3 regions of the Paenibacillus sp. FSL R5-0713 genome follow, and region 3 is predicted to be linked to each of the others. Evidence: riboswitches for the same ligand, from Rfam matches in the RefSeq annotation. Region 3 holds a riboswitch; each other region holds the start of a gene.

Region 1 (10,865 bases), 1.4 Mb from region 3:
CCTGGTGGCTTAGTTCTGTGGCTGATCTGCGTTGGAAAGGGGTCGTACATATCGGGCCTTCCCGAATGAAAGGGGTCGCTTTTGCGCAGAAATATATCAATTTGTTCAACAAGCAGGCCATGAAAAAGGCGAGTCAGGAAAACAATAAGCATCTCTTTATTTTGCAGTTCCTGATGAATGCTTTAATTCTTCCGCCAAGAGAATTTTTTAAAGCGGACGTTCTGAATATGATCCTGAATGATAACGGTTCCGAAGAAGAATTGGAGTTAAGAGCAGAGCTTGGTGTACAGGATCCTGAGCGGTTTCAGCAAAGAATTGATGAGCTCCTTCCGTCTTTTCAGTTGGAGCCTGATGGCCGAATCAAGAAACTGCTGGAGTCTATTCAACATGCCTTGAGCAAGTAAGCAGTTTAAAAGTGGGGGGGAGCCGGGAAGGAGGCAAAACATGAAACAAATCATTCTTAATTTCTTAGCTAGCATTGTAATCTCATTCATTGTATTTTTTATTGTTTTGTTTTTTGACGATGTCCCAGATACAGATCGTGTCATCTTAGCTATGGCGATTACGATTTCACTACAGTTATCCCTGATCACCGCATTATTGCTCTCAAAACATAAAAAATAACAGAGAAAATATACCCAATATAATCTTATAAATAGCAAAATGACTTATTTTTAAACATCAAAAAAACAGCCCTGCACAGTGAAATTCACTGACCGGGCTGTTTGTTGACCTTATCTACTCTGCGTTCAATACAAACTTCTCAATAACCTCTTTTACACCGTCTTCGTTATTACTTGCGGTAATGTAGTCTGCCAGCTCTTTCAACGCAGGGATGGCATTTCCCATCGCTACGCCAAGACCAGCAACTTCAAGCATCTCATGGTCATTCCAGGAGTCGCCGATGGCAATACACTCGCTGAGCTGGTGACCAAAGTGGTCAGCCAGGAACGTAAGGGCGTGGCCTTTGGTTCCTTCATTGTGCATAATCTCGAGGAAGTAAGGTTTGGATTTGGTAATATGCACTTGTGGTCCGAGCAATTCACGCAGTTCAACAGCAACCTTATCCAAGTAGTCAGGCTCATCGATAATAAGCAGCTTCGGTGTCTTCTGTTCGATGACTTTGATGAAATCAGATTCGATATAATATTGGGTGCCGTTTAGTTTGGCATAATCACGCAGCTTGTCGTTTTCCTCACGAGCATACAGCTTGTCGTCAATATATGTTTGAAGGTGGAGATTGTTCTCCAGGCAGTAATCATACAATTTGCGGGAAGCTTCCTGTGGAACGTAACGCTCATAAAGTACTTTTTCGTCCAGCAGGTTTTTCACCAAAGCGCCTTGATACGTAATAATTGGCACGTTAAGTCCGGTTTGACGAGCGAGGGCTTGTGCGGAAGCATAAGCACGTCCAGTCGCCAGCGTTACCGTTACACCATGGGCAACGGCTTGTTCCAGTGCAGTCTGTGTAGCAGGGGTAACTTCCTTGTTGTCGTTGATCAGGGTGTCATCAATGTCGATTGCAATCAATTTGTAGGTCATCTGTGTTTCTCTCCTTTTTTATCTGTATCTATACTAACGAACGAAAAAATAAGTTTTACACGAGGCCACTCCGAATACAGATTCATCTTTCGATCGCTGTTATCCCCGGATTTTTGATTCTATTCCCCTAAGGGGAAATCCGTTGATAAGCGTATGCTTCCGATGTAGCTTTTTTTCAAAAAGCTTTAAGCGAACGCTTCGCTTCTCCCGATAAATTCTGTCTTCTCCGTTAACGTGTAATCTTAGACTCCATTCTAAAACTATACTTCCATCTAAATCTTACTCTTCCAGGAAAACAAGGCCAATAAAGTCTTCCAGCTCAAGGTTGCCGAAGTAATGTTTTACATCCAGGCCCTCAAGTGCAGTACGCACCTCGGATTCCTCATAACGCTTGCCGCGCAGCATATTTTCGATATCCGCCACATCGCCTACACCGAAGAAGTCGCCAAAGATTTTGATATCCTCAATGCGTCCATCCTTGATGTTCATGCGCAGATCGATGATGCCGACAGGGAATTTGCGAGTGTGCTTCACATTGCTTTCCGGAGACAAGCCATAGTTCCAGTCCCAGTTGTTATAACGCTCAGCAGAGATTCCCTTGATTTTGTCCCAGTCCTTCTCAGTGAGCGTGTACTGTGGAACGTCCTTAGGCTCCATTCTGAAAATGTGACGCAAAAGCTCATCACGGAACTGCTCGATCGTCAGGTTGGTGTCAATCAGATCCCGTATGTTGGCGACCCGGCTGCGCACGGACTTGGTGCTCTTGGATTTGAATTTCTCGGGATTGACGTTCAGGGAAGCCTGAACATGCTCCAGATTCAGATCAAACATCAAGGTGCCATGACTGAACATGCGCCCACGTGTGGAAAACTGAGCGTTGCCCGAAATTTTCTTTTCGCCCACTTGCAGATCATTACGCCCGGTCAACTCGGCATTTACACCAAGCTCGTGCAAAGCTTCAACGACAGGCTGGGTAAACTTGCGGAAATTGTGGAAGGATTGACCGTCATCCGCTGTAATAAAACTGAAATTCAGGTTGCCCAGATCGTGATATACCGCTCCGCCGCCCGAAAGACGACGAACCACCTGCACACCGTTATCCTGAACGTACTCGATATTAATTTCTTCAATTGTATTTTGGTGCTTTCCGATGATGATTGACGGACGGTTAATGTAGAACAGCAGATAGCTGTCATCCTCCATCGGCAGATGCTTCAGAATGTACTCCTCAATCGCCAGGTTTACAGAAGGATCTGTAATGCCCTGATTGTCTACAAACAGCATGGTCATTCCTCCATTAATGTATGTGAGGGATTGCTAGTCCCTTATGTAGTGAACCTTGTATATCAAAAGGAACCGAAATTCCTCTTCTATTGTAAACGAATTATGGTTGGGACACAAAGAAAACAGGATTGACCCACACCTCCGGTGCCATCCATAATAAAAAGGACATACAGAAAGGATGACGGAAGAATGACCGGTTATATCGAAGTGTTCGGACATGGCGGGGACGTGGAGACGGCTGCGTCACGATTTGGAAGGGAAGCCGCTGAATTTCTGGATTTCAGTGCTAACATTAATCCGCTCGGTCCGCCCAGAGAAGTGCTGGAGTCTATACAGCAAGGGTTGCAGTCCGTGATTCGGTACCCCGATCCGGGGCATCGTAGATTCAAAGCACTGCTGAGCGAGCGTCTTGGTGTGATGCAGGAGCAGATTTCCGTGGGCAATGGTGCAGCCGAAAGTATGGCGCTCATCCTGCTGGGGCTTGCCCCGCGCAAGGTGGGTACGGTGGAACCGGGATTCTCGGAGTATCGGGCGTTGGCAGAACAATTCGGTGCCGAGGTTGTGCATACAGAGGGAAGAGAAGAGCTGGCGTGGCGAGCGGAACCCGAGGACATCGAACAGCTCATGGAAAAGGTAGACCTGCTCTTCCTCGGTCAGCCCAACAATCCGAACGGTGTACAATATCCGCTTGAGGTATTGCAAAGGCTTGCCCGCAAAGCGGAAAAAACGGGAACTGTCCTCGTCATTGATGAGGCATTTATGGATTTTATCCCGGTAGCCCGGCGTCAGTCCCTGGCAGCACATCTGAGCGACTATCCCAATGTGATCATCATTCGTTCGATGACGAAGTTTTATGCCATTCCGGGCTTGCGTCTAGGATATGCTTTGGGCCGTGCGGAATACATTCAGGCAATGACGAAGAAACAGGTGACCTGGAGTGTCAACGGTCTGGCGCTTATGGCAGGTGAAGCCTGTCTGCGCAGTGGAGAACGGTACGAACAGGAGACCATTTCACAGATCACGCGGGAACGGGAACATCTCATCGCAGGATTGCAGACGTATGGATGTGCGATCACACCGGGAGAAGCGAACTTTATTTTGGCACGTGTTCCAGTGCCTTGGACAGCAGCATCCATGCAGGAGGCGCTGGGCCAAAGGGGGATCTTGATTCGCAGCTGTGCGATGTATCCGGGACTTGATGAAGGCCATGTACGTTTCGCGGTCAAGGATGCAGACGCCAATGCCACATTACTCGAAGTGCTGGGCAGCGTGCTGGAAAGCAAGGGAGATCCGAATGCTGATCAGACCTCCATTCATGAATCAAGTCAGCAGGAGCAGACGAAAGATTCGGAACAGGAACAGGGAGGGAAACGGCAGTGACACTCCCGTTTTATAACTACTTCGCGAATGGAAAAACAGACGAGAATGAATATGCCGCCTCTTCCTGGCCGGGACTAAACATATCTGCATATGAACGACATATCAAAGCACAGAGCCCAATGGCTGCCCAAGCGTTGTCGAGTGCGGTATATGGCGGTGGGATGCTAGAACTGGATCGCATATTTAATATCTATGTGGACAGGCATTACCGTTGTGATGATCCGCCGCGTGATATCGAACAAGCACTGAACGAATGGCATGAGCCAGAAGATCAATGTGCCGGATTGTTGACAGCGGTAAGGCTGGAGCATACCTCCATTCAGGAATTTACAAGTGATGAATTTGGTCTTCTGTGCTGCACCACTGCGGGGGTATCGAATGCAGCACGCGCGGGTTCGGAGAGAACGGTATTTGATGCAGCGGGAAATAAGAAGATGGCTTCCGACATGAAGCATTCTGCTCCTTCAGCACGGAATCTAACGAAGCAGCCCTATGTCCCAGGTACAATTAACATCATGCTCTGGTTGAATGGACGCATGACCACCGGGGCGATGGTGAATGCGGTGCAGACGGCGGTGGAAGCCAAAGCGGCAGCGCTGGCGGATGCAGGTGTTTTGGATTCGGAGAACGGGTTGCCCGCCACCGGCACCACAACTGATGCCATTGTGTTTGCAGTACGTCAGGCAGTGGAGGAACCACAACCGATGATCACTTATGCCGGGACGGCGACTACGGCGGGGGCGGCGATTGGCAGATTGGTATACGACACGGTGACGGAGAGCCTTCAGGCCGGACTGTTATGGAAAGAGAGGATCAGGCACAAATGACTTTTGAGATAGAGCATCTATGGACCTGGCCGTTCTGGACAGGCATGGCTGGAGCCTGGATTATTATACTGGCGTACCTGTTAGACCGATGTATCGGTGATCCGCGCTGGATTCCCCACCCGGTGATTGGCATGGGAAAAGGCATCTCGGCGTTGGAGCGTGTTATTCGCTCGCGTGTGAACACAGATTCGGGGCTGAAGAGAGCAGGGCTGTTGTTCCCGCTTGTGGTTGCGGGGGGTTCTTTTGCCATCACTTGGGGACTTGTATATGTGCTTGGATTGATTCATCCTGTCATTGCGGCGGCAGCTGAAGTGGTGCTCATCGCAACGACCATTGCTTCAAAAGGGCTGAAGGATGCAGGTATGGAAGTGTATCGTCATCTGAAGCATCAGGATTGGCCGGCGGCCAGACGTTCACTGAGTATGATTGTAGGACGTGATACGGCGCATCTGGATGAACCGGAGGTTGTGCGGGGAACGGTAGAGACGGTTGCCGAAAATATCGTGGATGCCATTGTATCCCCGTTATTCTATGCGCTTATTGGAGGCGCTCCGCTAGCCATGGCTTATCGTGCCGTCAACACACTGGATTCCATGGTCGGATATAAAAATGACAAGTATCTGCATCTTGGTTGGGCCTCGGCCCGTCTGGATGATGTGGCGAACTGGATACCCGCCCGGCTCACCGCAATGCTGTTAATCGTGGGTGCCTGGGTCATGAAATTTGATGCCAAAGGAGCAGCACGGATGGTCGCTCGGGATGCAAGACTGCATCCAAGTCCGAATAGCGGGTTTCCCGAATCAGCAGTGGCTGGAGCACTGGGCATCCGACTTGGCGGACATAACGTGTATCACGGAGTTGCTTCGTTTCGTGCCTATATGGGCGAGGCCACACGGCCGATGGAAGCCGAGGATATTGTGCGAACATCACACCTGATGTTCTGGTCCGCAGAGGCTTTTGTGGTACTTAGTGTGTTAATATCGCTGGGTGTGTGGCTGGCAGGAGGGACGCTGTTATGGCCCTAAATGAGGGGAATGCAGGCAAGGACGTACATACGGATCAACCGGCTTCAATGAAACGAAACATTCTGTGGGTCCGTCACGGGACAACGCTATGGAATGTGGAAAAAAGATACCTGGGGCATACCGACATCGGTCTGCTGCCAGATGCCAAAGAAGAACTGGCTCCGCTTCATGAACAATTGAGCCGTGTTTCGTGGCACGAGGTATATTGCAGTGATCTGCTGCGCTGCCGACAGACGCTGGAACAGATTCTTCCTGATGCCGGCGGAAAGGTGAAGTTCGATCAGCGTCTGCGGGAAATTGATTTTGGACAGTGGGAAGGGCTAACATATGAGCAGCTCAAGGATAACCCTGAGTACCGAAACTGGATTGATGCGCCGCAGAAGGTCACTCCGCCTGATGGGGAATCGTGGCAGAAGTTTACGGAGCGAATGGATTCATTTCTCCAAGAGATGTTGTTGAATGGTCGGCCTTCAATGCACGTTGATGAGGGACGGGTACCTACCATAGTTGTGGTTACGCATGGTGGTGTCATCCGATATGCCTTGTCCCGTCTGATTGCCGGGCTTGGGTTCTGGGATACACATGTCGTACCGGGACAGGCGATTCAGGTCCAGCTTGATCGACAGGGAATCAATGGTTTGGTAGCAGAGTGACTTTTCCGCCAATCGGGTTGTAAGGATGTACAATATACCCTATAATCACAACAGAAGTGTGACTTCAGCATGGATACAGATACGGTGCAGGCTGTGAAGGCAAATGCGTATATAACATGCAGAAATTACATGACAATGATATACCATATCAGCGACCAAGGGTCCCGCGTGTGAAGGCTGTTTTCATGGCAGAGTAGTACGAGTCGTGAAACACACAAGGGTGAAATGGGGAAGCCGGTGCAAATCCGGCACGGTCCCGCCACTGTAAAACAGGATGATTCCTGTAAGTCAGGTTACCTGCCCTGGACGTACAAACCGGTGTTCCTTCGAGGAAAGGACAGCGTTTCGGGCTATTCTATGCGCATGGACAACCCTTGGTTGAACATGTACAGATCGCCATATGCGAGACGTCATCCCTGATCCTGGACGTAAGGATTAGGGATTTTTTATTGTTCATGTAAGATAAACCGAACTTTTACACGTTAACGAAGAGTGCAGAACCGATCTGAAGAAACGGAGTGTTCGCTTAAAGCTTTCTACAAGAAAGCTACATCGGAAGCATACGCTTATCCCCGGATTTTCCCTTTCGAAAAGGGAATCAAAAAATCTGGGGATAACAGCGATCGGAAGATGGTACTGCAATCGGAGTGGACTTGTGTAAATTGATGGATTTTACTTGTACAGGAACACCAAGGCAAGGGTAGTAAGAGTTCAAGCATGTTGCAAGAAAATAGTACAGATAGAGAAGGGGAGAATAACAGAATGAATATCAAGAATTGGAAAAGCGTAGCGTCCCTGCTAAGTGCAGCGGCACTCGCACTGGCTTTGGCCGGATGTGGCAATGCAACAACGAATGAGGGCACAGGTACTTCACAGCAACCGGCACAGGAACAGTCCCAAGGCCAGCCGCAGACGGACCTCAAAACCCAATATCCACTGACCGTTACGGATGCAACGGGTGAATCGTTTACTTTTGAAAAGGCGCCAGCCAAAATTGTATCCGTGTCACCAGCTGAGACAGAGTCCCTGTTTGCCCTTGGATTGGATGAACAGATCGTTGGTGTATCCGACTATGATGATTATCCTGAAGCAGCAACAACCAAAGCGAAAATGGGCGGCATCACCAAGCCCAACGAAGAGTCCATCATTGCATCTGAAGCCGACATTGTCTTTACAGGTATCTCGATGAGTGAGGATGCCGTGAAGAAGCTGCGCGAACTCGGTATTACCATTTTCAAAACGGATCCTAAATCCATTGACGATGTGATGAACAATATCGAAACCTTCGGTAAAATTACCGATCATCAGGAAAAAGCACAAGAAATCATCACTCAGATGAAACAGGACGTGACGGATGTAACCGAAGCGGTGAAGGCAGTTAAACCGGAAGAGAAGAAAAAAGTATACGTTGAATTCTCCCCAGGTTGGTCGGTAGGTAAAGGTGAGTTCATGGACGAACTGATCACTGTAGCCGGAGGAACCAATATCGCTTCAAACGAAGAAGGCTGGTACCAAATCAATGAAGAAAACGTGATTGCCTCCAACCCCGATGTAATCTTGTATGCCAACGATGTAATTGATGAAAACTCCAAAACACTGGATCAGATCATCAAGGCGCGCAGCGGCTGGGATCAAATTACGGCTGTGAAAAATGACGCGGTTATTGGCCTGGATGCCAACCTGCTGAGCCGTCCGGGTCCACGGGTAACTCAAGGGTTGAAAGAAGTAGCCAAAGCGATCTACCCTGACTTGTTCCAATGAGTAAAAAGCTGATCCTGTTCGGAACGACGGGCATGGTGCTGCTGGTGCTTACCGTGCTCATCTGCACGGGCATTGGTTCAGTAGCTTTGCCAATTCGGGATATTGCCGGCATCCTGATTCACAAAATTCCCTGGGTGGGCGACTGGATTACACCGGATTGGAATAAGGCAGCCGAACAGATTATCTGGAAAGTGCGTTTTCCGCGTGTACTGCTTGCTGTGCTCGTGGGGGCTTCACTGGCTATTGCGGGTGCGGGCTTCCAGGGTGTGCTGCGTAATCCGCTGGCCGATCCGTTTACACTCGGTGTATCATCCGGTGCGTCGGTAGGGGCGGCTTTCCTGATTTTCTTCGGATTGCAGTACGCACTGATCGGAATCTGGACGTTACCTCTAATTGCGTTTTTGACGGGTGTAATCACGTTATGGTTTGTGATGGCACTAGCTCGTGAAGGGCGTAAAATACCAACACACAGCCTCATTCTGGCTGGTGTGGTCATGCAAAGTTTCCTGGGAGCAGTTGTTTCCTTCCTGTCGACCATGTCGAAACAGACGATTAATGAAATTATATACTGGACGATGGGAAGTCTGGCATTACGCGGGTGGTCGTATACGGCCATCCTTTTCCCGTATTTTCTGCTGGGGCTGGTCTTTCTCTGGAGCCGGGCACGTTCGTTAAATGTGCTTGCGCTGGGAGAACGTCAAGCCGCACATATCGGGATCGGCGTTGACAGGCTTAAGCTGTCCGTGTTGGCAGTCGGCACACTGCTGACCGCAGGGGCTGTCTCGGTATCCGGTGTCATCGGTTTCGTTGGATTGGTGATCCCGCATATGTTGCGGCTGCTGGTGGGGCCGGATTATCGACTGCTGGTACCTTTGTCTGCCATTGGTGGAGCGATCTTCATGGTGTGGGCCGATACCATCGCAAGGTCGTTGCTGGCGCCCACTGAAATTCCGCTCGGGGTGGTCACCGCCTTTGTTGGTGCGCCTTTCTTTGCTTACCTGCTGCACCGGAATAAAAAGTTGCAGAAGGGGATGATGCCATGAATTCCAGTACCGGTTCAAACTCAACTTCACTTATTTCCATTAAGGGAGCAGGAAAGTCATATGGTAATCATCAGGCATTGCGTACTGTAGACTGGCATGTTGGTGAGGGTGACTGGTGGGGCGTTGTTGGTCCAAACGGCAGCGGCAAGTCCACCCTGATCCAGCTTATTGCCGGAACGGAACAGTTAAGTGAAGGTCAGATCCATATCGATGGTCGGGATATCAGCTCATACAGCCGTAAGGACTTGTCACGCATGATTGCTGTATTGCAGCAGAACGGTTTGCCACCTATCTCCTATCCCGTACGGGACGTGGTGGAGATGGGGCGATATCCTTACCAGAACTGGCTGGGGCGGGAAGCGGGTGATGGGGCACTTGTGGTAGACAGGGTACTTGAAGATCTGGGATTGACGGAGCTCGCGGACAGACCTCTGGATGCACTCAGCGGCGGACAACGGCAGCGGGTCGCACTAGCAAAAGTCATGGCTCAGGAGCCACGGTTGTTGCTGCTGGACGAGCCGACTACGTTTCTGGATATTAAATATCAATTGCAATTCATGGAGTTGTTATCGGCCTGGCGACAGAGAAATAACATTACGATTGTAGCTGTGCTGCATGATCTGAATCTGGCCGCATTATTTTGCGATCACATTCTGGCGCTGCGTGAGGGCATGGCGGTGGGAAAGGGCACACCTCATACGTTAATCAACGAAGAGAATATTCAGGACATATTTCGCGTCAAACCCGCAATTGTCTCCCATCCCGACCATGCCATACCTCAGCTGCTGCTGCGGCGGAACATCGATTAATTGAAGCGGGGCAACCCATATTTTGATGAAGGAAGTGCTGGTTGTATGAATAATGAACAGATGTTGGAGCAAATAACCAAAAGGATTACCGCTCCTGATCAGGAAGTGGCAGCAGAAACCTCTGCGCACGTGGATTCGTTAACGAAGCCGCCAGGGAGTCTTGGCAAATTGGAAGAGCTGGTAATCCGCCTGGCTGGCATGACGGGTAATGCACGTCCGCGTTTTGATCACAGGGCGGTCATTGTCATGGCAGCAGATCACGGCGTAGTGGAAGAAGGCATCAGTGCTTTTCCTGCTGAAGTAACCCCGCAGATGGTCATGAATTTCCTCGCTGGGGGCGCAGCCGTGAATGTGCTTGCACGTCATGCAGGTGCTGATGTGATCTGTGTGGATATCGGGGTGAATGCCGATCTTGAACATCCGAATCTGCTTTCCCGTAAAATTCGCAAAGGCACGGCCAACATGGCCCGAGGCGCAGCGATGACACGGGATGAGGCAGTTCGGGCGATCCTTGCAGGAGCCGAAGTTGTATCGGCAGAGG
Region 2 (10,865 bases), 840 kb from region 3:
TTATGTGTATGGTCATCGTGTGCATGTACATGCTGGTGGTCATGCTCATCATGAAGATGAGAGTGATCATGGTCCGAATGATCGTGGTTGTGCGCATGATTGTGCTCATGATGGTGGTCGTGACTGTGCTCATGTCCATGATCGTGATGATGGTCGTGGTCGTGATCATGCCCATGGTCGTGATCATGATGATGGTGGTGGTGTTTGGCTGCTTCAAGTCTGAATTGACAGTTATCACAGTTGGCTGTTACCCGTCCGTATAACCCCTCATGGGCCCGCTCCAGTACCAGTTCAACCAGCTTCGGGTGGAAGCCAAAATATCCGCCAACCTCAACCTGAATGCCTGGATGCGCCGCTGCAAATTCTGCGGTCATTTCATCAATACGCTTGATCAGTACACCTGTGAACAGGAAATAAGGCATGATGATGATTTTCTTCGCGCCCAGCAAGAGACAGCGTTCCAATCCATCCGGGAAAGAGGGTTGAGTCACGCCGATGAAGCTGCTTTCCGTCCACTTGTAGGGCAGTTTCTCCCATAACATCCGAGTCATTTTGAAAAAGTCACTGTTGGCATCCGGGTCACTGCTTCCCCGTCCAAGCACCAGTACGGCAGTCTCTTCATCCGTCACCGGAGCAGGTGGAGCCGCTACCGCTGTGCCACCTTGGGATGCGACAAGTACAGGTTGTGCTTCTTGCAGACGGGTCTGCATGATCTGGACAACTTTCTCGTGAACACCGATTGGACGACCGTATACGAACTCCACCTGCGGATAACGTGCCTTGGCGCGGTCAATGGCGTTAGGAATATCAATCTTGGCATGACCGGCAGCAAACAGAATGATCGGCACCAACACGACACGTGTGGCACCTCGGTCCACACAAGCGGTAACACCATCAGCAATACTTGGTCTCGTTAATTCCAGAAAACAGGTCTCAACCAACGTATTTTCAGGTGCCTTCGCTGCTACCTCATGTGCAAACTCCTTCAGTTCCCGGTTCCCCTCGGGATCACGGCTCCCGTGTCCCACCAACAATATTGCATCCATCTTTGTTATTCCTCCCCCGTCTGACCCGCAGATCAGACTTTTCATATTCATTCAGCACTCCAGTTCATCCGGCTAAAACTGCGCCAAACCAGTCATTCCATCCATTCACTGCATTACTCGTAAAAATCAATCCATCTATGTCAGCTGAAATCCAGCGAATATTGCAAAATATTAGATAGGTCCTGACAAGCTGTACCCTCATGTCTCCACGAAAGAAGTCGTTCAGGCAGGGACTTAATTAATGATTACTCAAGACTTATTTATAAAAAATTTAGTAAGGAATTAAGTATGGAATTAGTCACCACATATCGGGTTTACTTCCACAGTGACCGGTGCATCTACATGGCGGAAGCCTTGAATTACACCAACTCGTTTGAAGAACTTGTGGAATCGCTCATTCGGATGGCCCTTTTCCTTGTAATCCGCCACAATACGTTCCACAATGCCACCGATCTGATCACCCGGAATTCCCTCCGCTACGGGCTGGGCAGGGTGAGCATTGCGGCCGAATTTCTTGCCGCCGAGGAACAGGTCATATGCACCTTTGCGATACACGATGCCGATATCCTCCAATACTGCCCCGTAACATGCCATACCGCAGCCATTCAGCGCCACACTCGTTTCTTTGGGTGCACCCAGTCCGCCAATCACGGCCTGCAAATGGTTAGCCATCGGGACAGCATCGTCCTTCTCCATATTGCAGAAGTCACAGGCCTTCACCTTGATGACATCACCAATCGGTACAACGATAAAATTCGCTGCACGCAGCTCTTCAACCAGCGAGTCCGGTTCAAATGTCGGCACTCTCAGAATAATCTGGTGCTCCGGCGTGTACTCCAGTTCGCCGTCTTCACTTGCACACTGCGCCAGCAGCGCCATCTGGGCTGCGGTGAATTTTTTGTTGCCCACGCCGGGCGACACGCCGACTTCGAACAGCGGCGCCTTACGCCCAGGCTCGGGCGCGGTGCGTACCGCCGTTGCGGTCGCAGCCTGGGGTGAACTTGCTTCTCGGCTCGGCGCTGCTGCATTCAGCCAGCGGCTCGCCGATTCGCCCGCGAGCGCGCCGCCTGCCGCGAGCCGTGTCAGCGCCTCGGCGGCCAGCGCAGCTGCGCTGACGCGTGGCGCTTCTGCGACTCGGCCCGGAGCGGCCTCTGCCGCAACGGGCGCAGGTCGCTCGCCGGCAAGCACGGCGGTGCCAGCGCCGCTCGCCGAGCTTGCCGCAGGCATAATGGCAGCTGCCCCAGTGGGCGGCTGCCCTTGCGGAGCCGTGCCCGCTCCGGCGCTTGCGCCGCGCAGGGCTGGCTCCGCCTGTGGCTGCGCGGCCGATGCAGCGCTGGCCGCGCTCTCGCCCGCTGCCTCGCCGGAGGCGGCAGCGCGGGCTTCCCTTGCGCCGAGCGACCATGGCTCGGCTTCCGTGCGTAGTCGCTCATGAGGTCTGAGCGACTGTTCCGCGGTGTTCAGCGTATATTTCCGCTGATACCCGCGGGGGGTGACCATGAGTCCTTCGTACATCATGGTCGAAGAGTTGCCGATAATCACGGTCGTCAGCATGCCGATATCATGATTCAGCATATCCTCCAGTGTGGTCATGACAACGTCCTGACGCTCACGGTATGCACTTTTCACCAGACCTACGGGGGTCTGCGGGTCACGATAACGCAGGATCATTTCCTGTGTCTCCACGATCTGGCGTGTGCGCCGTCCACTGCGTGGATTGTACAGGGCAATGACAAAATCAGCGGACGCTGCGGCTTCAACCCGGCGAATAATGGTCTCCCACGGCGTAAGGTGATCACTAAGGCTGATCGTACATGCATCATGCATGACAGGGGCACCCAGCAGTGATGCACAGGACTGAATGGCCGATACGCCCGGAATAACCTCGACGGCAACACCCGTATCCGGCTTCCAACCTTGCTCCATCAGCACCTCGTACACCAGTCCAGCCATACCATACACACCTGCGTCACCGCTAGAAATTACGGCAACAATTTTGCCCATCTCCGCCTGTCGAACCGCTTCTTGTGCACGGCTTACTTCCTCCGTCATGCCTGTACGTACAATCGCTTGCCCGTTCAACAGAGGGCGAATAAGATCCACATACGTGTTGTATCCGATAATTACCTCACTCTCCTGAAGTGCTTCGAGTGCCCGCTTGGTGATATGTTCCATTGCTCCCGGGCCGAACCCGATAATCAGCAGCTTGCCTTGATCTTGCATGATTTCTCCTCCTTCATCACACTTGTCGTACTGATCTAAACAGTGAAGAAGGGCGGCTATGCCGACCTTCTCCCCCGCTGTACTGCATGTTCAACTCGTCAGCTCTGTTTACTCAGACTATCGAACAAGGCTCTTACATCACCCGTTATGATCCAACTAATCTATTCCTCTACCTGCAATTTCCCGACACAGGGTAGGTATCGCAAGGATGTGCATTTATCTAAAAAAACAAAAAAATCCCATCCTTGTAACGGATGGGATACGCATGTACGTACACTCAAGAACACAGCCCCAGACTCCCGAAGGGTAGTCCTGTGACTATGTGGCCTGGAGGGGCCAGCCGGGCGAACCGATTGTTCGCCCAATTCCTGATTCTTCGTACACCACTCCTTTCCGCGAAGGGTTTGGTGACACATGCAAGGTAGGTCTCCTGGCTTTGGATCATCAGCTTCCTTTTCTGTCTTCCCCGGCTTTCCGAGTGACTTGGATCAAAAAGGGCTTCACCATTACAGTGGCGGGACCGCTCGGGACTTTCACCCGATTCCCTGTTACCTCTTGCTGCACGCAAGAGCACCTTGCTTGTTTTCATTCAATATTGTTTTCATAATAACACCGTGCAGGAAATAATGTCCATGCTTATGATACTTATCCATTCTTCTATTTTCAGACAAAACAGAAAAAAGTCCTGATCCAAAAATCGGATCAGAACCCGGAATAACCTATGCATATCCCATTCGTTATAACCATCCAACAACCCTTGCATTGAGTTCGTTTCTGTTAACGACTCAACCTTTATTGCTGACCGCCAACCTTGTCTGCACGCCCTGCGGAAAAGTAACGTCCAAGTTCAACGATGAGTGCACCCATCTTCTCTTCCTCCGGAATGACCAGCGCCTCAATGCCTTCTTCACGCATGGAGTTTGCTGTAACTTTACCTACGGATGCAGGAATTACGCCTTGTCTGAAAGCGGCAAGCAGCGGTTCAAGCTTGTCCTGGGAGGCCGCATATTGCGTCAGAAATCTGACCTGGGGTCCACTTGTGAACGCAACGGCATCTACCTCGAACTTTAGAATTTCATTCAACAGCTGTTCCAGCTCTGCATCTTCCGGCGGTACATGGCGGTAAGGGAGCACTTGTCTGACGATTGCACCTTGTTCTTCCAACCATGCAACGAGTTTGGGAGCTGTCTCCCCATGAAGCTGTAATATGACCTTTTTCCCTGCGAGATCATGCGGGGTGAATTCTCGAATGAGCCCGTCCGTGCTACCGTCATCATCCCGTACCAGGGGCGTTAATCTGCGCTTTTTGAGCGCATTCACCGTCTTGTATCCCCTCGCTGCAATGGAGGATTCCGATAATACATCCAAAAACTGTCCCGCAATTTCCATATCCTCAGCCATTTCAAACAATGCATCCAATCCCATACCCGTCGTTAACACCGCCCAGTCTGGCGGGTCTGAGATCCAGGATACCAGCCCATCCCTGATATTCCGATCATCCAGGAATACCGTCCCCTGTGCCGGTCGCACAAGCGGAATTCCCCCCATTTTTTCAACCAGTATGGACATTTCTTTCGATTTTCGTGGTCCTGTCAATGCTACACGCACACCTGCCAAATGTTGAGCCATTCATGTTCCCCCCGTTAGTCCAGCCGAATGTTCATCAGTCTGACTACAGTATACAGGGTACTTCTGTGAAGCGAAACTGTGCTTACCCTATTTTTGCCCGTTCATCTATAAGGATTTTTGATGGAATGTATCAGGAAGGTTGGAGTTCTCCCCCATGACGATCCTGCCTTCTTTTCTCCCCGTTCTTCTCCGAATCAGTGGATTCTTGTCCCTGTTCAAGCTTCTCTTTCTTGGACTGCTCTCCCGATTTCTGGTGGGCAGATTCTTTTTTATCCTTTTTGCGAGGACGAAGGAAAAGAAACAGCACAAGCGGGAACAGTACTTCAAAAACAATTGCAATCCATGTCCATTCCCGGGTAAAACGATACAACTGAATGGCGTTTCTGAAAAACCAGAATGCACAAACAAAGCCTAACAGTGCCACTGGACCAGTCATGACCTTTCCGGAAACTTTCGGAATCATTCGCTTCAGTCCCCAACAGACAAAGTACAGATCAAATGCAATTTTGGTGATCATGGTAGGCAGGGTCGCCGCTGCCAGCGCCAGATCAAACCGATCCAGGAAATCACTTATTTGCAACTGCCTTGCCAGCTCATAAGAAGGGTATACCAGCCTGGACGCAATAGGTACACCTATCGACGTGATGGTTTCCACTAGAATCAGCATCATCAGCAATCCCGAGATGATAATGCCCCATAGCACAGGTTTGAAGCGAAAGTCACTGCCTTTGACGACAAAAGGTAAGGCGATCATCTCGCCATAAAAAGAAAATATGTACCAACTCCCTTTGCCTACACCTGCCGTATCGACATGAAAATAGGGCATCAGATTGTCCATATTGATCTGCTGGATAAGCATGAAAGGCACAATGATAGAGTTCAACAGGAACAGGGTAACATAGAGTTCCGACATTCCGATCAACGAACCAAGCCCACCTCGGACGATAAATACCGCCATAATCATAAGTGACAATACAACGATGGAAATCGGTGTCGTCTCTAATAAAGTTATACTTACATAATCGCCAATTAATCGGATATCTCTTGCGAATATGAAGAAAAAAAACAAAACGTACATTACACCTGCGAGCCTTCCCATAAAGGGGAACCTGTCAGCAAGGGCCTCAAATAGATCCTGATTCGGAAACCTTCGCTGGATTCGGCTTACCATCCACATGGATATAACCATCACGAGAACAACTGGCACATACGAGAGATAAGCGTGCTGTTCCGCATAATAAATAGCCTGCGCATGGGGTTGAATCAACGTGCCCGTAATACTGAGAAGCAGCACAAGTAGTACAATCTGTCGAGAAGTTACACTTTGATTCATACCATACCTCCTTTCCATCATTCAATCTGTACTTCGCACCACCCCAGCCCCCATCTACGGTAACGGTAAAAAGCGCTGGATGATATGGCTAATCCATACCGCCACAAAAAAGGTTTTGCTTAAATGGGTTACATAGAGCCAAAGGCCAGTTCCTATTACAATCAGACCGTAGGATAACCAGCGATTAATGGCTGCGGCCTGCTTCAGGTGTCTGAAGTCCATGACAATGACAATGATGACCATCCCCAGATAGGTGAACAATAGTGGTTTAATCATGTACAATATCCTCCTCCATGACACCAATCGGCTTGTTAACTATCCCCACATTTTCAATGATGACATGAGGGATAACGTTTACCTCAACATCAGGATAGATATCATCCCATCGATCCTTCATTTTGTCCCACTCTTTAGGCATGTGTTGATGGATCGACCGACCAATCCCGAGAATATCGGCATGATATTTTTGCTGTATTAACCGAACTCCTTCAACGATATCCTCTTTTATTTTTTGGTGGATCGCATCATTTAATTTCAAAATCTCTTTTTCACGCAGATCACCGTAATTTGATTCGTTATCTACTACCACGCCTTTGGCGTACAATTGAACGGTTACACTAACCTTGCCATCCTTGACACTGGGGTGCAGTGAAGAATTGTTCTCGTTCAGCTTGATGAATATATCTCCTTCTCCGCGCGGAGCCTTGACCATAATTTCAGGCGCATTGGCTTCTCCCATAGCGAGAATCAAGGCATCGGCGGGAGCTTTGTCAATCATGCCTACCAACTTGTCTTTTTTAAAAATGGCCAATCCATCCAGCTTGATATTTGTTTTGGCATCCTTCCAATTCTTCGGAACATTGTCGACTTTTGAAGCAACTGGCAGGAATGGATCTACTCCGTCACTGAGGATCGCATCAGTGAATGTTTTAAGGGAACGTGGGTTTCGCATATTTAGAAAGCACAACTCTCTCACCATCTCAGATGGAAACTTCTCTATGGGTGCATCCGTATCCATGACTTTATATGCCGCGCCTTTCGTCACAACTGGTAATGCAGAGAATCGGTTGAGCGGGTAGCGCGTAAACAAATCAAGCATTGGAGCTACGCCATCCCTTGCAAGATCCTCTCCAATAAGCATGGTACGGCGGTGTGCATAATAAATCGTTCGTGAGAGTGATTTTTGGCCTTCAAGTGTAGTCCCCCTCAGTGTCTTCGCGGTATTGGACAACATGAACCACGATTTATCCCCGCTTGTCCCCCCGCCACCTCCAGAACTCCCGGTAGAACCGGATTGTCCAGGCAGAGCAATCTGGAGACTGGATCTGTAATTGTCCTGCTCCTTATCAACAGCTATGCCAATCACAAAGGCAATATCATTAATTTCCTTACGATCCCAACAGCCTGCTATGAAAATGGTACATAGCAGTAACATCAACACAGTGCGGAATTTACGAATAAGAAACATGTGTTCACCATCCTTCCTCAGCTTCAGGCGAACCATTGATCTTCTCTTTCATCCGTTTCTGATCCCGATGAACCGTAGAAGGACGATTGATCATTTTCCACCATGGCACACGAATAAGAATATCTTTGGTATCTGTTTTACTATACGGGCTAAGACCTGACAGATAAGGTACACCAAACGAAGTCATCTGTGTCAGATGCACCGAGATCAGAACCAAGCCAATGACGATGCCATACAATCCGAGCATACCCGCCAGCAACATGATCGGAAATCGCAATAGGCGCACGGTGATCGCGAAGTTAAACCGCGGAATCGTAAAGGAAGCTATACCTGTCATGGATACGATAATAACCATCGGTGCGGACACTATCCCGGCCTGTACTGCGGCCTGTCCGATCACAAGTGCGCCGAGAATACTGACGGCTTGCCCTACTGTTTTGGGTAACCTGACCCCGGCTTCCCGAAGAGCTTCAAATGACAGCTCCATGATGAGGGCTTCCACCAAAGCCGGAAAAGGAATGGCTTCCCGGGCACCTGCGATACTCAGAATCAGCGTGGTTGGCAGCATATCCTGATGAAATGTTGTAATAGAGATATACAAGGCTGGCAGGAACAGAGCGATGGCTACGAACAAGAAGCGAATCCACCGCACCAGATTACTGATGAAGAATCGCTCGTAATAATCCTCACTGGCTTGCAGCATCTGCCACATCGTGACTGGAGCAATCAGCGCGAATGGGGTTCCATCTACCAGAATGGCAAAGCGTCCTTCCAACAGATTACCTGCAACGGTATCCGGCCGCTCCGAGTAGTGCATCTGCGGGAAAGGCGAATACGGATGATCTTCAATCAATTCCTCGATATAACCCGTTTCCAGGATGCCATCAATATTGATTTTTTCCAGACGTTTCTTGACATCTTGAATCGTTTTTGGATCAGCAATACCTTCCAGATAGGTCAGCACAATATCGGTCTTGGTTTCTGTGCCAAGAGTCATGCTTACCATCTTGAGAGAAGGTGTTTTCAGCTTGAAGCGCAGCAAAGCCGTATTCACGCGCAGTGTTTCGGTAAACCCCTCCCGCGGTCCCCGAATCACGGATTCTGTCTGCGGTTCCTCCACACCACGTCTGACGCCACCTTTGACATTGAACATCCAGGCTTCGCGACTTCCACCGACCACCAGAAGGGCAGAGGATGCCAGCACACCTTCTGCCGCAGCAGCCCAAGTTTCGACCCGTTTCACCTGCGTCAGCTCAACGGTTGTATCATCCAGTGGAACATCGGGCTCATCTGTGCGCTGCTGCACCAGCCCTCGAATAATTGGACGCAGCATATGCTCCTGGATATCAGCCGAGTTAACAATGCCTTCAATATAGACCAGAAGCCCTTTCACTTCCGGTGTAATCATGACATTGCGAAAAACCACATCCGAGCAATCGGAGAAGATCTCCTTTACCGCTTGAATCTGAGTTTCATGTACTGCACTAATCGGCTGCCGTAGAAAAGGCGGGGATGGCAGTCCCAAAGGGATATGTTTTTTCTCTTCTGAAGCTCGTCCCGGTTGTCGGGACTTGTCTTTCCCAGATGTTTTGTCCGCCATATGCCGCCCCTCCGTTCTTGTTTTTTTATACAAGGTAGCTTGTGCCAGACAGTCGTGAATTATGTGGTCTTTTTTGCAAAATTACGAAGAATTTTCTCTATCCGGACAGCAAAAAGGCCTCTGTATTTAACAGAGACCTTCTTATCTATTCCAGATCCTAATCAAGCTATTTTAAAGTTAATCCGCAAAATAATCTTCAGGCACATAACGAATCTCCGACTTCGCATAGATGCTTAGTGTGTGGCTCTCCCTGTCGTACACAACTCGCTCACCTTCTACGTAGTACCAGTGCTTCAAAAGGGGTTGCTCCTTGCGCTGCACGAAACGAAATACGTTCAGTTCCTGTCTAAGCTCCATAATCTGTTCCACAATCTGCTCGTCCAGACCCGTCACGGTAAATAAGAAGCCTGTACCCTCCTGTTGGAATCGATAGGACAGTGAATCTGTTTTGCTATTCGCCAGTCCTCGCCCGGTTACCGCATGTTTGACCATAAACCATTCCTGTTGCGCCATACGTATATATCCTCCTTCATCTTGGAGTTCATTTCATCAGCCATCTACGGCAAATCAATAATCATATAGAACGTATCTTCGTTTCCTTGCAATTCTATTGAATTTCGCTGTTCCACACGAGCTGTATCGCCTTCGTTCAACAGGTACTCTCCATCCAATCCCAGCTTGCCTTCGATGGAGAAAAGGTACATCCGACGGCCCGAATCCTGGTTGAAGGTTAACGTCTCGTCTTTGGCCAATCGGCCAAGATAGATCGTCATATCCTGATGAATAGTCGCGACTCTTGGTCCTCCATCCGGGGATACAATCGGCACGAGTGCTCCTGCCAGTGCCGCTGGATCAAAAGATGTGGTCTCATATGAAGGTTGCAACCCTTTCGTATGCGGCATGAACCAGAGCTGAAGCAGACGTACTTCTTCGGTATCGGATGCATTATGCTCGGTATGAATCATGCCACTGCCTGCTGACATTCGCTGAATACCGCCAAAACCTGTAACGGCGACATTGCCCAGATTATCTTCATGTCGTAGCTTGCCTCTGAGTACAATGGACACAATCTCCATATCACTATGTGGGTGAGCTCCAAAGCCGCGACCAGGTGCAATTACATCATCGTTCGCTACCCGCATCGGTCCAAATGCCATATTTTCCGGGTCTTGATATTCTCCGAAAGAAAAGCTGTGACTGCCACGGAGCCAGCCTCGATCAAAGCTGGAGCGGGCATCGGATGGAATGACGTTAATCATAAAATGCATCCTCCTTATTTTTTCTTAGTAGCATACTTATTCTCATTGTAACAAACCACAGGCATGTCGTCCAAACTAAAAAAGTTCTCTACCGATCAGCCCGGTTCGCAAATACAATTTCCGAACCGGCCTGGCCAATAAAGAACCTCGTTACAGGACTAATCCTGCACTTCATTATTTATTTAACAATCGTTAGCCGCTCAAGCACTCACATTCTGACGAGCGTTACCCTGTCTGGAGAAAAGATAATCCACAGCCAGGAAGCGGCTTCCTGTGAAGAGCAGTGTCAGGGAACCCGCCAACAACAGGT
Region 3 (10,865 bases):
CATCATGAGTCCGATAGCCATTATCTTCGGGTATATGTGGGACATCTGCGCAAGAAATTAAATGAAGATCCAACCAAGCCCCGGTATATTCAGACGGAGCCTGGCATTGGTTATCGCTTTTTGCTTCCTGCCGAATAAGGTTTAAGGGGGCGAGACATTTCATAATAGTGATGTGATGCACGCCTCAGTGGATGAGCGTTATTGAAGAGCAAAACACCGTCCCCTTTGGCTGCAAAGGAACGGTGCTTTTATATTATGACGTGTATTTTGGCAACCAATCGCCGTGAGCTTCAATCAGCTCATCACACATCGCTACGATGTCATCGATAGACAGCTCGGCAGCCGTGTGTGGATCAAGCATGGCCGCATGATAGATATGTTCCTTTTTGCCGGTGATTGCCGCTTCAATGGTCAGCAGTTGCGTGTTGATGTTTGTCCGGTTCAATGCCGCGAGTTGTGGAGGCAGATCCCCAATGTAGGTAGGACTGATTCCTGATCCATCGACCAGACAAGGTACTTCGACACATGCCTCAAGCGGCAGGTTCGTAATCAGTCCGTTGTTCATGACGTTGCCGCCAATCTTGTACGGGTTATTCGTCTCCATGGCTTCAATAATATGCGATGCGTACTCACGGCTGCGGGTATGTTCAATATTTTCGCTGGCAAACAGCTTGCTACGCATTTCTTTCCAGCCTTCAATCTGGTTCACACAGCGGCGTGGATACTCATCCAGTGGAATGTTGAAGCGTTCAATCAGCTCCGGGTAATTCCGCTTGATGAAATAAGGGTGGTATTCGGCATTGTGTTCGGAGGATTCCGTTACATAATAGCCAAAACGCTGCATCAGTTCATAACGAACCATGTCATCATGCTGTTCTTGCTGTTTTTCCTTCGCCAGTCGTTTAATCTCAGGGTACAGGTCCTGCCCGTCTTTTGTAACTTCGAGCAGCCACGCCATGTGGTTGATCCCTGCAATTTTAGCGACAACACCTGTCTGATCGATCCCCAGTGCATCAAACAGATGTGGTACACATACCTGCACACTATGACACAAACCTACGGTTTTGATCCCGCCATGCACATTCATGACGTTGGTAAGCACGGCCATCGGGTTGGTGTAATTCAGGAACCATGCATCCGGACATACTTCCTGCATATCCCGAGCAAAATCCAGCATAACCGGAATCGTCCGCAAGTTACGGAAAATTCCACCAATACCGAGTGTATCTGCAATCGTTTGACGTAGTCCGTATTTCTTCGGAATCTCGAAGTCCGTAATGGTACATGGATCATATCCACCGACCTGGATGGCGTTGATGACATATTTGGCCCCGCGCAGCGCTTCTTTGCGGTCCTGATATACGTTCACGACGCAACGACTTCCGAGTGAACGGGCCAGACTGGTCAGCAAACGCTCTGAATCGCTCAGACGTTCAGCATCGATATCGAACAATGCCAGCTCAAAATCCTGAAGTGCTTCGGTCATCATGACATCACCCAATACATTTTTGACAAAGACGGTGCTTCCCGCACCGAGAAACGTAATTTTGTTCATCTTAAATTCAGCCTCCCTGAAAAATGTTGTACCCCAACTATAGGCCGATTCGGCACATATAACTATGGCTCAACCCCTCTCAAACATGGCATAATCCCATTTTTGTTTCCGTTTTCAACTAATATTTATGTCCTTTAGCTGTTATAATTTAATTAGACATACAGATGGTGAGCCTCGGAAGGAAACAAGGAGGGAGGGCATAAAATGAGAAAAATAGAGATGAATGTGGTAGCCACGGACTGGACACAGATGGAACTTGTCTTGTTGTTCTTCGGGTGGGAGGCGTGTGAACCCGCCCATTATTGGGGACCGGGTGTACGTGATTCCTATATTGTGCATTACATCCATGAAGGACGGGGCATCGTGTACATGGGGGACCAGGAATACAAGCTTAGCGAGGGACAGGGTTTTATCATTTTCCCGGATACGCTTATTCATTATGAGGCAGATCCCAAGGAGCCCTGGACGTATTCGTGGTTCGGCTTCAAAGGGGTACAAGCCAAAGCATTCATGCAACGTGCCCAACTGAGCCCAGAGCGCCCGATATATGATGTCCATGATACGATTACGATGGAACAGTTGTATACGGAGATGGTCCAAGCTTCCACGCGACCGGAAGGTGATGTGTTGAACCAGAGTCTCTTGTACCGCTTGATGGCAGAATTAATCTCTTCTTCACCTGTGAAGGAAGAGGTCGGGCAGCTCCTTTCAAACAAAGAAACATACATCCGGCAGGCGGTGCAATTTATGGAGAACAGGTACAGTCAGCGAACTTCCATACTGGATATTGCCCAAGCCGTGGGGCTGGATCGCACGTATCTATCGGGATTATTTAAAGAGCGATATGGCATGTCGCTACAGTCATTTTTTCTGGAGTACCGTATGAATCGTGCTGCCCAACTTCTTCAGAATCCAGGGCTGTCGGTCAGTGAAGTGGCCCATTCTGTCGGTTATACGGACCCATTATTGTTTTCCAAGATGTTTAAGCGTGTGACGGGCGTATCTCCGAAGGGGTCGAGAATTCGCGATTAGACGCACCTAGTGTTTCAAATTTGAAAGAAAAGTTTTGATCATTAAACGTTGTCCCGCTATACTGATACAGAAGTGTAATTGAATATGTGGAACTTGGTGCTTTGCCCGTCAGGGTGAAAGCTTAATAGGGAAGTCCGGTGTAATACCGGCGCGGTCCCGCCACTGTAACAGAGGAGTCAGGTAGCGATAATCCACTGGTTTAGACCGGGAAGGAGCTGCAAGTGACGATGATTCTGGAGCCAGGAGACCTGCCAGGTTTAACAAACACAGTAGTACCCTACGGGAGATAGGAAGGTGTTTAGAGAGCATGATTTTTTCTGAAAATCTGTTTATTTAAGGCGTCCTCATCCAGTAACACGGAGAGGGACGCTTTTTTTGTTATGGACGAAGAACATCATGACACATACATAGAGTTTTGGGGAAGGACGTTAGAGCAATTGAGCAGATATATCGTTAAACGATTATTACAACTGGTAGTTGTGTTGTTCGGCATCACGTTCCTGACGTTCCTGCTAACCTACCTGTCTCCTGGAGATCCAGCCAGACTTATGCTTATGTCTACAGGGGTAACGCCATCCGATGAGCTGGTCAGGCAGGTGAGGTCTGAGCTTGGATTGAATGAGCCTTTTTTCTACCGATACGGGACATGGTTGGGACAGGTGGTAACTGGAGACTTCGGTACATCATATAAATACAATCGTCCAGTACTGGACGTGCTGATGGCACGGCTCCCGGCAACGCTTTGGCTAACAGGAAGCGCTATGCTTCTGGTTATTCTGGTGTCCTTTCCACTGGGGATGCTGTCGGCTGTCTATCGTAACCAATGGCTTGATCACGTCATTCGTCTGTTCTCTTTTGCCGGATTATCGATGCCCAGCTTCTGGTTGGGTATGCTGCTCATGTTGGTCTTCGGTGTACAGCTGAAGCTGCTGCCGGTAATGGGCAATTCCGGATGGTACAGCCTGATTCTGCCTGCATGTACTCTCGCGATTCCACTTGTTGCCCAGTACAGCAGACAGATTCGTGCGATCCTGCTTGAGGAGACAAGCCAGAACTATGTGATCGGAGCCAGATCCAGAGGTGTGAAGGAATCGATCATTATTTTGCGTCATATTCTTCCCAATGCCCTGCTGCCGATCGTTACCCTTATGGGCATGACGACAGGTGCATTGTTGGGTGGTGCAGCGATTGTGGAAAGTTTATTTGTGTGGCCGGGCGTTGGACAGATGGCTGTAGATGCGATTTTCACAAGGGATTATCCGCTGATTCAGGGGTATGTCATCTGGATGGCGATCATATATGTCACCCTGAATCTGCTGGTTGATATATGGACTCATCTTCGTGATCCCCGAATCCGACTGGATGTGGATATATAGATGAGAGCCTTCAGACTGGTATTACTGCAGAATCGCTGGTTCACCTTCCTGCTGTCTCTGACCGCCTTCTGGATTATTCTTGCCATGGTTGCACCGCTGCTTGCACCACACGACCCACTTGCAACGAACTTTGCCAAAGTGTTGCAGCCATCCAGTGCCGAGTATCCTCTTGGAACCGATCAACTGGGCCGCTGTGTATTATCTCGTCTTCTGTACGGTGCACGTACCTCGCTGCTGCTCACCTTTATGATGATTGGCATCGTGTTTGTGTTAGGTGTAACGATTGGAGTCATCGCCGGTTTCGCTCGGGGGGTGACGGATATGGTGCTCATGCGCCTGTCTGATACATTAATGGCATTTCCGGGGCTTATTTTTGCGATCGCTGTGGTGGGGATGCTTGGGCCGGGATTGTTCAATACGGTTCTGGCACTGTCGGTTGTCTGGTGGGCGAAGTATGCAAGAATGGCCAGAAGCCTGGTGATTTCCCTTCAGCAAAAGGAGTATGTCGCTGCCGCTGCTTTCAGCGGAGCACGTAAAATACAGATCATCGGCAGGACGATCCTGCCCAATATGATGTCTCCAATCATCGTCATGGCGATGATGGATGTGGGTGGTATGATGCTGTCCATCTCGGGATTGTCCTTTCTTGGGCTTGGCGCGCAGCCTCCGAACCCCGAGTGGGGGGCCATGTTAAATGAAGGCAGAAGATATCTGCAGACTGCACCATGGCTGTTGATATATCCGGGTCTGGCGATATTCAGCACCGTCATTATTTTTAATTTACTGGGAGACAGTCTGCGAGATGTGCTTGATCCCAAGAAAAATACTGCATAACTGGAGGAACCAGAATGAAGAGGAATTTTCAAAAATCAATGTTGCTCACCCTCATATCCATGTTGGTTGTGTTCTTGCTTGCAGCTTGTGGCACCGCCAATAATCCATCGACCTCGTCTGGTGCAACGGAGAAGTCGGCGGGTACGGACAAGGGTACGACAAGTACACCAACTCATTTGAATGTGGCTCTGTTCTGGCTTGGTAGCAGTATGGACCCGGCAGAAGAATGGAATGGCTGGACGCTGACGCGTGCAGCGATTGGGGAGACACTGATCCAGTTTGACGAGAATATGAAGCTGGTCCCTAAAATTGCAGATTCTTGGGAACGAGTGGATGACATGACTTGGCATTTTCATATTCGAGAAGGTGTAACTTTTCATAACGGAAATAAGGTAACTGCCGACGCGGTGAAAAAATCGATAGAACGTTCCATCGCGTTAAATGAAAGAGGACAAGCAACTGTGCCAGTGGCCTCAATGACTGCTGAAGGACAAGATCTGACGATTAGAACGAAAGAGCCTTATGCGTCCCTGCTTGGTAATATTGCCGAGCCACTGTTTGTCATTGTGGATACGAGTGCAGATACATCCAAATTCAAGATCAAGCCTATCGCCACGGGGCCATTTATGGTGACAGGTTATACGCCGGATCAGGAGATCCAGGTGAAAAAGTATGACGGGTACTGGGGCGGTGCGGCAGATGTAGACACATTGACGTTGAAATATATTAAGGATGATAGCACACGTGCCCTTGCCCTGCAGTCTGGAGAGATTGATGTAGCCAGTAACGTGGGACGTAGCAATTTGACGTTATTCCAGGACAAGAGTCAATACACCATTGATGAGATTCCTAGCCTGCGTACCCAGTTTGTATGGTTTAACACAACCAAACCGCTACTGAGTGATCAGGAGGTTCGCCGAGCGATTTCTTATGGTGTAGACCGGGAGATGTATGCCAGTACGCTGGTGGGAGGTCAGGCGGCCAAAGGTCCATTTACCTCGGCGCTGCCTTTTGGATATGACAAGATCAAAGGATATGGTTACGAACCGGAGAAAGCCAAACAGTTGCTGGATGGGGCTGGCTACAGGGATGCAGATGGCGATGGCATTCGTGAAAAAGATGGCAAGAAGCTGTCGCTACAGCTGATTCTGAACTCCGCTTACGAGTCTGATTCGATTGTGGCTGCTGCAATGCAGTCCCAGCTTAAAGAGATTGGCGTTCAAGTGGAGATGACCTCCTATGAGGACCTAACCGATCATCAGAAGAGCGGAAATTACGACCTCGCTTTAACAAGTATCAATACAGGCATCACGGGTGACCCGCAGTATATTCTGGATTTCTACTTCATGACGGGTGCGGAATGGAATGTGGGCGGATATAGCAATCCGAAGCTGGATGAGGTAATTACTCGCCTTCATTCCGAGTTTGACGTGGAGAAAAGGTATGCCCTTGCAGCAGAGGCCCAGCAGTTGATTCTGGATGATGCAGCCTATATGTTTTTGACCTATACTCCAATTAATATTGTAAGTAAAAGTACCGTGCAAGGCGCGACGATGTATCCCATCGACTTCTACCTACTGGATCGTAATATTAAGGTTGGGCAGTAATGGAGCCCTTGCTTAGTGTCAATCATCTGTCCGTAACCTACAAGGGGGATTCTCTGGCTCTACGGGACCTGTCCTTCTCCATGAATAAGGGAGAGATTATAGGGATTGTAGGTGAAAGTGGTAGCGGAAAGTCGACCCTTATTCGGGCTTTGCTTGGCTTGTTACCTGAAGGTGGTCAATACACCGGGGGAGAGATCTCTTTTCAGGAAAAAGTGCTATTGCGTGATTCACAGTCTGATTGGGGCGGAGTACGCGGAAAGCGGATTGCTATGGTGTTTCAGGACAGTGGTTCCTATCTTAATCCCATTCGCAGCATCGGCAGTCAGTATATTGAAGCGATTCGAACTCATTTTACCTTGTCCAAAAAAGCAGCTTATACTCTGGCTGAGAGTATGCTCGCGGACATGGGACTGGATGATCCCGAACGGATTATGCGTTCCTACCCTTCGCAGCTTAGTGGAGGCATGAAACAGCGCACAGCGATTGCCATGGCGGTTACGATGGAACCAGAGCTTCTGCTTGCGGACGAGCCGACGAGTTCGCTGGATGTGACGACACAGAATGAAGTGATGAACCGATTGAGCGAACTTCGTTCCCGTCAAGGGACAGGCATGATTATCGTAACACATAACATTGCCGTTGCAGCGCATATGGCAGACCGAATTGGTGTGATGCAGGACGGTATATTGGTTGAGATGGGACATACTTTCCGCGTCATATCCGATCCTCAGCATGAATACACTCGCAAGCTGCTGAGTGCTGTACCTGAATTGGAGGGAAATGTTCATGGCTCATAAGGGGTTACCGATTCTGGAACTGAGAAATCTGTGCAAAACCTATGAGTTAAAGGGACACAGGGAAGTGGATGCACTGAAATCTGTTCATTTGCAGCTGTATCCCGGGGAATGTCTGGGAATTGTCGGGGAGAGTGGTAGCGGGAAGAGCACACTGGCGAGATGTGTAACCCATTTGGAGCGAGTGACTTCAGGGCAGATTCAATATCGTCAACAGGATATTACTCGATTGAATGGGAATGCGTTACGCCAGCAACGAAAGCAGATTCAGATGGTCTTTCAGGAGCCTTCGGCTATCTTTAATCCGCGAATGAAGATTGGAGCTTTTATTCGGGAGCCACTCATTAATTATAAAGTAATGAAGGGCCAACAAGCGGATCGGGAAGTGTTCAGGCTGTTGGAACGGGTAGGATTATCTGCCGCTACGGCGGATAAATATCCGCATGAACTGAGCGGGGGAGAGCAGCAAAGAGCAGTCATTGCTCGTGCGATTGGAGTAGAGCCGGACATCATCCTGTTTGATGAAGCCACCTCCGCATTGGATGTTTCCATTCAGCAGCAGATCCTGGATTTGTTGGTGGAGTTGAGAAAGGAAACAGGAATCTCATCTATTTTCATATCGCATGATCTTGCAGTGGTGCAACAGATCAGTGATCGGATTGCCGTGATGTACCAGGGTGAAGTGGTTGAGGTTGTGGAGAGTTCACAGCTGACCAGTTCAGCGAATCATCCCTATACCCGGAGCCTGATGGCCTCGGTGTTGTCTGTGAGAGAAATGAAGTATAAGATTCAGGAGCGGGACGAGGAACGGGAGCAAGAACAAGAGCAGGAGCAGGAGAAGGTGGAGGTTTTTCAGAAGGTTCTTTCAGGATAATACCAATGGCTGCTTTCGTTATGGGCTGATTAGATTATATCAATAGAATGATGCGAAAAGGGTTACCCCAGAAGTCCACAGATGACTTTTAGGGTAACCCTTTTGTGGTATAACAGGAACGTTGGGTGTAGTTGGGACGTGATTGTTTTTTATTGGGTGATCCCGAACTAGTGTGGTACCTGGGATTGGAAATCGTTCCGGCTGGACTGATCAGCATGGTAAAAGACAATATCACCATCTTTCAGAGGCCAGGTTCTGCCTTGGACGTCTGATGGCGTTTTGTTGAAACCTTCCATCTGCCATTGATTCATCAGTGGTGCATGAATGTATTGCAGATGGGGTGTCTCTGTATTTCCATTTCGAAGGCTCTCCATGTTGAAGTTGACCACGATATAACCATTCTTCAGAAAAATATTTGATTTCTCATCCAGTTGATTCTGTCGGGCGAGGGGCTCCAGAGCAGTACCTTTTGGTACGGCATATACATCCGCAGGCAAGCTGTACTCCCCGTACCAGCGCTGGATTGCTGCATTAGCCCGGTCTACATTGACCCCGGAAGGAATGTCCGTTTTGGGTCCAATGAGTGTCCGAATTGGAGCAGACAGGATCATCCAGTCATAACGACCCACCCATGTTTTTTGATGGGAAGTCTGATCGACCAGTTGAACCATATGTTCCGCCAACGTACGCTGGTTGCGTTCTTCCGCTGACAGTTCATAAGTATACTGATAACGTGCGGTATCGCCTAACTCTGTGCCGGGAACATTCCGAAGACGTGAGTTCAGGACAACAAATCGTTTCTCCAGATCCTGTGCCGATCCAATGCGAATCAGGCGTTCCTGGCCACGATGATAGTACAGATCTACTTCTTGCCGGGAAGAACCGTCTTTACTCACAAAAGCAAAAGTGGGTGTAATTCGAATACCATCCTGTTTGCCAAACATATTGCCCTTGGTCTTCAGATCGAACTTGAAATGGTACCCTGTTTTTACAGTTGCGTTAGCGAATCCCTGCACCGGATGGCTTCCTGGTCGAATGGGTAATACAAATGGAGCCAGGTTACCCCGTAGATCACCATCGATGCTATTCATTCCAGCCCAGTAGCTAAGGCCCGTCGATTCGGGACTGCCCAGTCGCTTGCGAAATACATTTTCCCAGTTGTAATCAGAGATATCCGTGACGTGAAAATCATATATCCTTCCGATGACATCTACCGGCACGGTGTCTGCTGCAACATGATGCGCCAGATTAGTATTGGCATCCTGTTGCTCGGTAAAGTTTGCAGGTGCATTCTCTGCAATATTGCGGAATGTAATATGATATTTTCCTTCGTCTACCCACACAGGGAGATAGAATGTGGTATCCAGTTGATTGACCGGAATATCGACCCATGTCTTGGCGGGAATAAACTGACTCCGGTCTGCGTTGTAGACATCAAACGGGAATTGTACCTGTTTGATTCGAAAATATTTGGCATAGTCCCGATTCCCATATCCAGGATAACTTGCTGCGTCCAAGTGCTGCCCAGATGTGGGAATTCGCACAATGAACGGACGTTCCAGAATGAGTGCAGCGCTGGTTGGGTCCGGTACGGTTTTCTGATTATGCGGCTGATCATCCGATACCCAGGCGTAGTTAATGACAGGGGTATGTACGGTGACGCTGTTGATGCCGTTAATCGGTAATATTTTATTGGCACCTCCGTTCACGTTACCTGGTAGCAGATCATAATAGATCTCACCAGAGCTTGTAGTATTAGCTTTATTCAGCAGGGAATTGCTGATCATATTACCCGATTTGTACAGCACATCGCGACCGATCGTTGTTGGATTAGGGATTTTGGATGGTGTTGGGCCATCCTTGGTTGCTTCTACATCATTCATAATGGTTGTACTATTGAATTTCACTAAATCATTATTCACTTTACTTTGAGGTGTGTTGGATTCAGCCATCCCTTTTAACCGTGATGTATCATCAGGCACACTGGGAGGTTGGTTCAAACCACCTGTTAATTTGGGTGGAGTATATGAGATAGAAGTGGTTTGCCCTGGTCGTACATGGCTTTCTACGGATTCATCATTTTTAGACTCCAGTGTTGGTGGTGTGTAACCTGATGGATTCATCGTAACGGTCTCACCGGGCAAAGCGTAATTGTTCATGGTTGCTTTAGCGATCTTGTATACTTCCAGGTTATTAATTTTCCAGTAGGAGTAGTCTCTTGTGATTTGGAAGTTGTATGGCTTGGGTACCGTGTCGTTCGCAGGTACAGGTGTCCCTGGTCTACAACCATCATCATCACATTCCTCTGGTCCAGGTACTGTCCACTCTCTGTCGTACGAGATGGTGACATTACAGTTGTATGTAACTTTACCGCTCATTTTCGCCCAGGCTTGTTTAAATAGATAATTGTCAGTAAAGGCATTTGTGTAGAGTGATTCGGAAGTTGGGATTCCTTTTAACACATCGAATGTCTCATTATCTCTGTTATCTGACTTTATAACACCGTTGGTATTTGGATCGAGATCATTCATGCTCATGATGGTTCCAGCTGAAGGTGGTCCAATCGTTGGTGTGCAACCTCCACCACCGCCTCCATTACCGTTCTCACCACCAGGACCCGGCTCTTCTTCAACGCCAATGTTGGTTGTGGTAGTTAAGGTGAAATCGTCTTTTTCCCACAATACGGTGATGGTTGTTGTTCCTCTGCTGACGGCTTGAACTAATCCGGAGTTACTAACGGTAGCGACACCAGGATTGGATGATTCCCATGTCGTTGTACCCCCGCTGCCGGTG

The links. Region 3 has a riboswitch for cobalamin ahead of nikB (nickel ABC transporter permease). Riboswitches for the same ligand answer to the same signal wherever they lie in the genome.
Region 1: it holds a riboswitch for cobalamin, as region 3 does, so the genes downstream of both, MKZ12_RS07570 (ABC transporter substrate-binding protein) here and nikB (nickel ABC transporter permease) in region 3, are expected to answer to the same signal.
Region 2: it holds a riboswitch for cobalamin, as region 3 does, so the genes downstream of both, cobJ (precorrin-3B C(17)-methyltransferase) here and nikB (nickel ABC transporter permease) in region 3, are expected to answer to the same signal.

What each region holds. Positions count from the first base shown of each region.
Region 1 is NZ_CP150229.1:1,676,322-1,687,186, forward strand. Features, by position in the region: gene MKZ12_RS07530 (FAD-dependent monooxygenase) at 1-404, shown strand, start outside; gene MKZ12_RS07535 (hypothetical protein) at 445-624, shown strand; gene MKZ12_RS07540 (Cof-type HAD-IIB family hydrolase) at 739-1,542, opposite strand; gene MKZ12_RS07545 (lipoate--protein ligase) at 1,822-2,826, opposite strand; gene cobD (threonine-phosphate decarboxylase CobD) at 3,016-4,206, shown strand; gene MKZ12_RS07555 (adenosylcobinamide amidohydrolase) at 4,203-5,033, shown strand; gene cbiB (adenosylcobinamide-phosphate synthase CbiB) at 5,078-6,058, shown strand; gene MKZ12_RS07565 (histidine phosphatase family protein) at 6,049-6,711, shown strand; cobalamin riboswitch at 6,886-7,031, shown strand; gene MKZ12_RS07570 (ABC transporter substrate-binding protein) at 7,474-8,472, shown strand; gene MKZ12_RS07575 (iron chelate uptake ABC transporter family permease subunit) at 8,469-9,515, shown strand; gene MKZ12_RS07580 (ABC transporter ATP-binding protein) at 9,512-10,324, shown strand; gene cobT (nicotinate-nucleotide--dimethylbenzimidazole phosphoribosyltransferase) at 10,370-10,865, shown strand, end outside.
Region 2 is NZ_CP150229.1:6,225,472-6,236,336, forward strand. Features, by position in the region: gene MKZ12_RS27700 (sirohydrochlorin chelatase) at 1-1,046, opposite strand, end outside; gene cobJ (precorrin-3B C(17)-methyltransferase) at 1,341-3,266, opposite strand; cobalamin riboswitch at 3,669-3,859, opposite strand; gene MKZ12_RS27710 (uroporphyrinogen-III synthase) at 4,059-4,895, opposite strand; gene MKZ12_RS27715 (endospore germination permease) at 5,026-6,228, opposite strand; gene MKZ12_RS27720 (hypothetical protein) at 6,283-6,504, opposite strand; gene MKZ12_RS27725 (Ger(x)C family spore germination protein) at 6,497-7,696, opposite strand; gene MKZ12_RS27730 (spore germination protein) at 7,701-9,296, opposite strand; gene MKZ12_RS27735 (hypothetical protein) at 9,474-9,809, opposite strand; gene MKZ12_RS27740 (pirin family protein) at 9,854-10,555, opposite strand; gene MKZ12_RS27745 (DoxX family protein) at 10,756-10,865, opposite strand, start outside.
Region 3 is NZ_CP150229.1:275,289-286,153, forward strand. Features, by position in the region: gene MKZ12_RS01255 (response regulator) at 1-138, shown strand, start outside; gene MKZ12_RS01260 (alpha-glucosidase/alpha-galactosidase) at 254-1,555, opposite strand; gene MKZ12_RS01265 (AraC family ligand binding domain-containing protein) at 1,760-2,587, shown strand; cobalamin riboswitch at 2,665-2,858, shown strand; gene nikB (nickel ABC transporter permease) at 3,025-3,963, shown strand; gene nikC (nickel transporter permease) at 3,964-4,797, shown strand; gene MKZ12_RS01280 (ABC transporter substrate-binding protein) at 4,812-6,404, shown strand; gene MKZ12_RS01285 (ABC transporter ATP-binding protein) at 6,404-7,201, shown strand; gene MKZ12_RS01290 (dipeptide/oligopeptide/nickel ABC transporter ATP-binding protein) at 7,191-8,072, shown strand; gene MKZ12_RS01295 (DUF5704 domain-containing protein) at 8,240-10,865, opposite strand, start outside.